Regions from separate parts of the Novosphingobium sp. LASN5T genome, predicted to be linked through region 3. Evidence: riboswitches for the same ligand, from Rfam matches in the RefSeq annotation. Region 3 holds a riboswitch; each other region holds the start of a gene.
What was found. Region 3 has a riboswitch for cobalamin ahead of EH199_RS09220 (TonB-dependent siderophore receptor). Riboswitches for the same ligand answer to the same signal wherever they lie in the genome.
Positions count from the first base shown of each region.

Region 1: another riboswitch for cobalamin. It lies ahead of EH199_RS17775 (TonB-dependent receptor domain-containing protein); the one in region 3 lies ahead of EH199_RS09220 (TonB-dependent siderophore receptor).
Region 2: another riboswitch for cobalamin. It lies ahead of EH199_RS05925 (TonB-dependent siderophore receptor); the one in region 3 lies ahead of EH199_RS09220 (TonB-dependent siderophore receptor).
Region 4: another riboswitch for cobalamin. It lies ahead of cobW (cobalamin biosynthesis protein CobW); the one in region 3 lies ahead of EH199_RS09220 (TonB-dependent siderophore receptor).

Region 1 is NZ_RQSI01000032.1:30,109-32,308, reverse strand. Features, by position in the region: gene EH199_RS17780 (TetR/AcrR family transcriptional regulator) at 1-260, shown strand, start outside; cobalamin riboswitch at 772-1,008, shown strand; gene EH199_RS17775 (TonB-dependent receptor domain-containing protein) at 1,142-2,200, shown strand, end outside.
Region 2 is NZ_RQSI01000005.1:143,077-145,276, forward strand. Features, by position in the region: gene EH199_RS05925 (TonB-dependent siderophore receptor) at 1-1,389, opposite strand, end outside; cobalamin riboswitch at 1,597-1,788, opposite strand; cobalamin riboswitch at 1,847-2,048, shown strand.
Region 3 is NZ_RQSI01000011.1:8,552-10,751, reverse strand. Features, by position in the region: gene EH199_RS09220 (TonB-dependent siderophore receptor) at 1-822, opposite strand, end outside; cobalamin riboswitch at 928-1,128, opposite strand; gene EH199_RS09215 (cell wall hydrolase) at 1,280-2,200, shown strand, end outside.
Region 4 is NZ_RQSI01000032.1:26,045-28,244, forward strand. Features, by position in the region: gene cobW (cobalamin biosynthesis protein CobW) at 1-969, opposite strand, end outside; cobalamin riboswitch at 1,151-1,379, opposite strand; gene EH199_RS17765 (hypothetical protein) at 1,409-1,948, opposite strand; gene EH199_RS17770 (HoxN/HupN/NixA family nickel/cobalt transporter) at 1,920-2,200, opposite strand, start outside.

The DNA.
Region 1 (2,200 bases), on a different contig from region 3:
CCCGGGAAAGCGAGGCGACGCGCCACCGCCTAACCCCCCGGAACCTCGGGTTGGTGCGCCTGATCGCGGAGAACCTGCCCGCGGGTGGCGATGCCGACGAGCGTAGCGAGCGGGCCAGCGTTGTTTTCGGGGCCATGCTCGGCACCTTGCAACTCATGCGCATCGAGACCGACCCGGAGATTGCCGCCCGGCTGGCCAAGGCGGGCTGCGAGGCCGCCCTGCGCATCGCTTCGGCGCCCTGGCGTTCCCCGCCTGCCTGACGCGCCTGCTGCACCATCGTTCGGGCAATGCCCTGGCCCGATCAAGGACGGGGCGCGGTATCCTCGATTGTGGACCGGCGTGCAAAAGGGGGGCTGACTCAATTCCGTGCGGATCTGACATTTCCACGCTGCGTGCGGCCAACTCCACCGGGGTCAGCAAGGCGCGCGCGTCGATGACCTTGAAAGCATGGGACGGTATACCAGGTGAACAGAGGCTAGGTATCAGGGAGGGTCTTGAGTGCCGCGAACGGCCGCTATCGGGGCGGCACTTTCCATCACGGCGCATAGACGGCTAGCGACCACTTCCGGTCGTACAGGAGTCCGATGGCCAACGATAGGTTCAGTGAAAACCCGCCATTCAAATCGAGTGCGCGCGGTTGGTGCGCTCTGGCCGTGCCAATGGCAATGGTGGCGCGGGATGCAGTAATCGTTGATTCAATCCCTACTCCAAGCGTTATTGGCTTTTCCGATCACTTCAGTTAGACGAGGGATCGAGAACCGGATCATTCCGGCTTTCATTGATCGCGCCGGTGCCCCCCGCAAGGGGCTTAATCGGGAATGCGGTGCGGAAGCTTGCTTCCAAATCCGTGGCTGTCTCTGCAACTGTAAGCGGATAGCGCGATGTACATCGCTCCTCATTTGAAGGGGCAGCCACTGGGCCGGACGCTAAATCATGCGAGGTCTGGGAAGGCGTGCATCAAGCTGTGACCCGTGAGCCAGGAGACCTGCCGGCGTCTGGTCGCTCTTGCCTTGGTCCAGAGGATGGCTGCGGCACGGTGAACTCCGTCTGAGCGACGAACGAGCGGCTGGGGTCGCATCGGAGACGTGCGTCGGCCACCCATGGCGTCCGGTCGCCGCGCGTGTCGCCCGTTCGCGCGGGTATGCCCCGGCCACGTCGCAAGACGCCGGGGGACTATTTCGTGATCAAGACCATTACTACCAGCAGCGCACTTCCGCTGATCTGTATCGGAACACCGGCCTTTGCCGAAACCTCTGAAAAGGGATCGCAAACAAGCGCGGATGCAGTCGTGGCAGGCAACGACATTGTGGTTTTCGGTCGCGGTGAGGCCATGATCGGCACTGCCAAATCAGCGAGCGAAGGAAGCGTCGGAGGGGCCGATCTCCTCGTGCGGCCTCTTCTCCGCGTGGCCGAACTGCTGGAAGCGGTGCCGGGGCTGGTTGCAGCCCAGCATTCGGGGAGCGGCAAAGCCAACCAGTATTTCCTGCGCGGTTTCAACCTCGACCATGGGTCTGACTTCAGTACTTATATCGATGATGTGCAGATGAACTTTCGTACCCACGGACATGGTCATGGCTATCTCGACCTCAACGGGCTCATTCCGGAGATCGTGGGCCGGGAGGATTTTCGTAAAGGGCCCTACCGCGCCGATGGCGGTGATTTCGCTCTGGCGGGAGCAGCCTATATGACGACCATCAAGGGTTATGACCGGCCATGGGCATCGGCCGAGGCTGGATCATATGGTTGGCGCAGCGTCGCTGCGGGCGGAACATTGCACGACCTGGGTGCTGGAGACCTCACGCTTGTCGCCCAGGCCAAGACCTATGACGGACCGTGGCAGGAACCTGAACGTCTGCGCCACTACTCGGGGTTCGCGAAATATAGGATGCCGACCGGTGCGGGCACATTGGAGGCATCTCTCCATGCCTACCGGGCGACATGGCACCCAACCGAGCAAATCCCCGAGCGCATTATCGGCACGGCGTTGTGTGCGGATGTGTTCTGCTCTCCAGATCCTTCCGCGCGGGGTGAGACGACGCGCCTGGTGGCTAACATCGCGGTCAAGCAACCGACATGGCGCGCCAATGTCTATGCCCAGTTTTATGACTGGTCGATGTTCTCGAACCCCACTTACACCGATCCGGATAGCACAAGCGCGCAGATCAAGCAGTTCGACCGGCGTTGGGTCCTCGGGCTGTCC
Region 2 (2,200 bases), on a different contig from region 3:
GCTGCCCAGCGTCTGCTCGAAGCCGGCCGACCAGCCCCTCGCCCTTTCGGGCCGGAGGTCCGCGTTGCCGTAGAGGCTGAACAGCTGGTAGAGCGACGGAGCCTTGAACCCGTCGTCATAGCTGGCGCGCAGCACCGTCCTGCCCGCGTTGGGTGTATAGACCCCGCCGGCGCTGAACACCGTGTTGCCACCGAAGCGCGACTGGTGATCGTAGCGCACGCCGCCGTTGAGCGTCAGCCCGGCAAGCGGCGTCGCGCGCAGCTCGCCATAGAGGCTGTCAGTCGAAGCGGTCTGGGGCACCAGTGTGTAGGGCGCGGTGTTGTTGCCCGGCGAGGCCGTGGTCATCCGCTGTTCCTCGCGCTCGGCGCCGAACACCGCCTGCACCGCGTCGGAAAGGCGCAGCGATCCCTGGTACTCGAAGCGGCGGACGCGGCCGTGGGCATCGAAGTTCAGCGGACGGATCGCGCGGGCGGGGTCGTAGTTCTCGCGGTCCGTCTCGGTCTGCATCGCCGCCAGCCGGTTGGTGAAACGGCCATTGAGCAGCGCCAGATTGAGCCCCGCATAGCCCGACCATTCCTTCGTCCGGCCATAGATGAGCGAATCGCCCGCCGTGCTGTCGAAATCGTTGCGCGCGTCGGCCCAGTAACCGCGCAGGTCCAGCGACAGGTTCGGCGTCAGCTTGACCGTGGCTGTGCCACTGGCGGAGGTGCGGCGGTATCCGTCGGGCTCGGTGCCGTTGCTGCGCGCCGAAATGCCGTCGGTGGAGAAGGTCGAGGCGGACAGCCGCCAGTCGACCAGCGTGCCCGTGCCGCCGACGCCGGCTTGCGCGTTCACCGTATCGTGCGTGCCCGCCTCGACCGCCAGGCCGCCTTCCAGCGGCTTTTCCGCCCGGCGCGTGGTCACGTTGATGACGCCGCCGATCGCGTCGCTGCCCCACAGGATCGATTGCGGACCGCGCAGGATCTCGATGCGTTCGATGTCATCGACCAGCAGGTTGGCGAAAGCATAGCCGCCGGACGTGGCGGAAGGATCGGACAGGCGCATCCCGTCGATCACCATCACCGACTGGCCAGCGTCCGCGCCACGGATGCGCAGCGACGTGGCGGCGCCGTAACCGCCGTTGCGCGACAGGCTGATGCCCGGCGTGCGGACCAGAAGATCGGTCACGGCCAGCGGCTGCGCCTGGCGGATGGCCGCCTCGTCCAGCACGGTGACGGTGGAGGAGACGCGATCCTGCGCGACCGGCGTGCGCAGCGCGGTGACGACGATGGAGGTGTCGGGAACGGCGTCAGGGGCCGGATCTTCGGGGTAAGGGGCAGCATGGGCGGCCACGGGAAGGCCCAGCGAAAGGGAAAGGGCAGAAACAACGGAACAACGGGTCAGGCGCATGGTGCGGTTCCCTGGATACGAACGGCGATGACCTGCCGCTCGGACCGCAAGGAAAACGCCCGCCGCGCGACGCCCCGGCGAGGTGGCCGGAGGGCACGAGACGACGCTTCCCGCACGGTCTTCCCGGCAGGCAGTGGCTGTCGTTGCGCGAGGGATCGTCCCGCCTTTGGCGCGGGAACCTCGAACGTCCGGTGCACCCTGCCCGAACGAAGAACGACCGCGTCAGGCAGGTCTCCTGGCTCACGGGTCAATGCCGGTCCGGCCGCCTTCTCAGGACGGTGAAGTCCCAATGGCGTGATGGCCGGTCGGCTCGCCGCTTACAGTTGCAGGGGCAGCCGGGGTTTCGCACCCCGTTCCCTTTTGATCCCCTTCCGGGGAACCTGTCGCAGAGCGGCGGATAGCTTCGCGCCGGCGCTGCCGCAAGCGCGAATGCTTGCGGCAGCGCACCGGTTCGCTTATCACCGGCGGCGTAACGGGTGCCCGAAAGGGCTTAATCGGGAAGTCCGGCCGGCGGAAATCCGCCGAATCCGGCACTGCTCCCGCAACTGTGACCGGTGAGCGCATCGCCATCATGCCATTGGGGTTCCGGCCCTGAGAAGGCGGCGACAGGCGCGATGATCCGGGAAGTCAGGAAACCGGCCCGCTATCGTCGTTCCTTCGCGCGGGCGGGATGCACCGGGCGGACGAGGGCTTCTCCCTTGGCGGACGACATAAGTGCGTTTGTTGCCGAAGGGGGCCTGTGATGAACTGCGTCTGACATCCACGACAACCGCAGCAGGCGTGCGCCCCGGCCCCGAGCTTTCGGTTCCGC
Region 3 (2,200 bases):
CTGGCGGGTCTTCTGGTATTCTGGCGTGTCGCCGAACACGGTGTAAGTCGGCGGCGGATAACCGTCGATGTCGAGCCGACTGTCGGCATAGCGCGCGACGGCGTTGAGCGAGAGATCGGGGGTGAGGTTCACGCGCCCGCGCCCGCCGATGCGCCACTGGCGGTAGCCGTCCGGCTCGGTGCCGACCGCGGCGGCGGAAACGCCATCGGTGCGCGCGTAGCCGCCGTTGAGCGAGAAGGCATAGCGATCGTTGGCCACGCCAGCCACGGCATCGGCGGAGACCGTTTCCTTCGCGCCATATTCGACGCTGGCTTCCGCGCCGTTCACTTCCTTGGTCGTCACCGCGATGACGCCGCCGATCGCGGCGCTGCCCCAGACCACGGAGTTCGAGCCGCGCAGCACGTCGATGCGGTCGATTCCGCCGGTCAACAGGTTGCCGAAATCATAGCCGCCCGAGGGCGAGGACACATCCTCCACGCGCACGCCATCGATCAGCACCAGCACCTGTTCGGCTTCGGAGCCGCGCAGGCGCACGCCGGTAAAGGTGCCGAGACCGCCGTTGCGCGAGAAGGTGAGACCGGGCACGCGCTCCAGCACGCGCGTCAGGTCCGCGCCCTGCACCTGCGCGATCTGCTCGGCGGTGATGACGGTGACGGCCTGCCCGGTCTGGTCGAGCCGGAGCTTGCTGCCCGTGGCGAGCACGGTGATCTGCGCATCGGCGGAGACGGCCGGCGCGGCAGGTTGCGCCATATCGTCCTGCGCCAACGCCGGCGCGGCGGCCAACAGGGATGCGGTAAGGAAAAACAGATATTTGCCCGGCATTCTTCAGACTCCCAGCCCATGAACGAACTGCCGTTCATGGCGGGAGGACCGCCGGGCCAACGGGCGGAACTCGCGACGCGTGCGCCCGGTACACCCCGCCCGGCCGCGGAACGACCACACACCGGCAGGTCTCCTGGCTCTCCGGGTCATCGCCCCCTGCCCGCCTTCCCGGCCGTGCGGCCAGTGGCATCGTGGACAGGGCGCTCGCCGGATACAGTTGCGGGGGCAGCTCCGGTTAGGGACCGTGCTGGTCCTTCGCGGATTCCCTCTGGGCCCGTTGCGGGCACCGGTGGCGTCGCTGCGGCGCGTAGCCCCGAACGGGGGCACGGGCAAGAGTCTTAACCGATTCACCCTATGACGCGGGTCTGTGCCGCCTTGGGACGGCGCGAACGCCGTGCGTGCGGGGTCTGCCCACGCGCGCTAGCGCAGGAGAGCAAAGGAACGCGTCCAAGACCCGATGCCGCTGGAGATCGCCTACCGTCCGTTCACCCTGCCGACCGGGGCCTTGCCCCCGGCTGCGGAGGAGAACGTGCGCGCGGGCGATGTCAGCCGCCACCGCGACGATAACCCTGCCGACGGCCTTGCGGACATGGCCGATGCCGCCCCCCTTGTGCCGCGCCCGCGCGATTTCGCCGCGCGCATCCGCCGGCGCGACATGGTCTCGGTGCGACGCCGGCTGCGGACCCCGTCGATGCTGCGCCAGCGGCTGGCCGGCGTGGCCACGATCGGCCTTTTCGCGATGGTGCTCGGCCCGGTGGGATGGGGCAGCCCCGGCGGGATCGACCGCGCCTCTGCGCAGGCCGAAGCGGGTGCGCTGCAACCGTTCGAGCAGGCGGGCAAAAGCTTTCCCGGATCGGCCTTCTACTATGTCTCGCCCGACGATACCGGGCTGATCGCGCCCAACGCCGCCGAACAGGCCTGGGCCGCGCACCGCGATGACGAGGAGGTCGCGTCCGCCGTCGAACCCGCCGGCCCCGCCGCGCGGCCGATCTTCGCGCGCGGCAGCGGCGAGGACCAGTGGCGCGCGCTGCAATGCCTGACGGCGGCGATCTATTACGAAGCCGCTTCGGAACCCGACAGCGGCCAGCGCGCGGTGGCGCAAGTGGTGCTGAACCGCGTGGCGCATCCCGCCTTCCCCAATACCGTGTGCGGCGTGGTCTATCAGGGATCGGAGCGGCCCGGCTGCCAGTTCAGCTTCGCCTGCGACGGATCGCTGGCGCGCCGGCCGATGGTGGCGTTCTGGGAGCGCGCGCGGCGCGTCGCCCGCGATGCGCTGGCGGGCTACGTCTATGCCCCGGTGGGCCTTGCCACGCATTACCACACCAGCGCGATCCACCCCTACTGGGCCGACAGCCTGGCCTTCATCGGCACGATCGGC
Region 4 (2,200 bases), on a different contig from region 3:
GGTGCGGCGCGGCTCGTCAGGCCGCCACGGGCGGTCGTACTGGTGGCGCACCCGCGCGCCTACCGCCTGCACCAGCAGCCGCATCGGCTTGCCCGCAACGGCGGCATAGCCCTTCACGCGCAGGATATGGTGATCGCGCGCCAGCGTTTCGATCCGCGCCACAAGCACTGCCGGATCGGCGATCTCGCCCCATGCGATGACGGTGCTGTCAAAGTCGTCGTGCTCGTGGTCGTCATCTCCATCATGGTGCGATGGGCGCGCGGCGATGTCGTCCTCGGCAGCGGCATCAAGGCCCAGAATCACGCGCGGATCGACCACGCCTTCGGTCAGTTCGATCACCGGAACCGGGCGACTAAGCTCCGCCGCGATGATCGCGCGCGCTGCGGCGACACCTTCCGGACCTGCCAGATCAACCTTGGTCAGCAGAATCATGTCGGCGCAGGCAAGCTGGTCCTCGAACACTTCCGAAAGCGGCGTCTCATGATCGATGCTGGGATCGGCGGCGCGCTGGGCGTCAAGCGCGGCCACATCGGGCGCGAACCGGCCTGCCGCCACCGCTTCGGCATCGGCCAGCGCCAGCACACCGTCCACGGTGATCCGGCTACGAATCGCGGGCCAGTCAAACGCCTTGAGCAGCGGCTTGGGCAAGGCCAGACCCGATGTCTCGATCAGGATGTGATCCGGGCGCGGATCAAGCGCCAGCAGCTTTTCCACCGTGGGGATGAAGTCATCCGCCACGGTGCAGCAGATGCAGCCATTGGCCAGTTCTACGATGTTTTCCGCCGGGCAATCCGGAATGGCGCAAGATTCCAGAATCTGGCCATCCACGCCCAGCGAGCCGAATTCGTTGACCACCACCGCCAGCCTGCGCCCGCCCGCATTGCGGATCAAATGGCTGATGAGCGTGGTTTTCCCCGCGCCCAGAAAGCCCGTAATGATGGTGACAGGCACCTTTGACAGGTCGGCCACAAGCAATTCCTCCGCGCGCCAGAGCGACAAACGGCGGGGCTTGCCGGACAAGTCCGGTCGGCGCATCGCAACGGGCAGGCGCGATGAAGCACCCGTTACCACGCGGCCGTGCAGCCCCAGCCGCACAGCTTCGTCGCTCAGACGGAGAGTTACCGTGCCGTGACCATCCCCTGGATCAGGCAAGAGCGACCGGTGCGCCGGCAGGTCTCCTGGCTCGCGGGTCACAGCTTGATGCACGCCTTCCCAGACTTTGCGCCAAAGCGCTGTCCAGTGGCAGCTCCTGTGTTCAGGAGCATGTGCATCGCGCTATCCGCTTACAGTTGCAGGGACAGCCACGGATTTGGGAGCAAGCTCCCGCACCGCATTCCCGATTAAGCCCCTTGCGGGGCACCGGCGCGATCATTGAAGGGCGGGTTGCCCCGGTCCTTCGCCGCGCGCTCTAGACGAAAATGCCAGCCAAGCCAATTGAAGTTGTTGCTTCATCCTCTTTACGCCATCGCCTTATCTCGGATGGGTTGGCTGCCAGGCGCTCGATCGCATCGCAGGGATAAGTCCAGAGCGTTATTTCGGTTACGCCTTTTCTGATCCTGGAAGCCCCCGATAGGGCCAAGCGGCCGTCCTTGGCCCACCGTGTTCGCTCGCGGGACGTGATGCAGAGAATATCCTCGACCTGCCGTTGACTGACAGGCTTGCACGCTATCCGGAAAAGCCGTTTCCGTATGGCATCGACGAGATCTTCCGCAGCCTGCCTTGAATTCGGATCAAAGACACAACTTTTTCTGGATTTAACGAATGTTCCGTTGGAACGAGCCATCAGCATCCGGATCGCCGCGTCGCGCTCGCCGTGATGTACGCGAAGCCCGAGCGGCATTCGGACATCAAGATCGATTGAGACGGTGCAGGACTGGTCATCGTGGCTGAGTATGACGCAACGATCCACGCAGTGACGGTCAGGCAACGACCGAAACCTCGATTTCATCGAACCGCTTCCAGCGATAGATCGCGTAACTCGCCAGCCAGCAGAACACGAAAAGACCGATGATGGCGAAGCCCAGACCATTGAAATTTTCGCCCAGTTCAGCGGCGACCCGCCATGGCCTACCCGTAAGGGCCAGCTTGTCGCCAATCAGGGCCAGCGTTTCGATTCCACCAATGACAATCGCCACGATGGCCGAGATCAGGGTAATGGTGATGTTGTAGTAGAGCTTGCGGATCGGCTTCACGAAGGCCC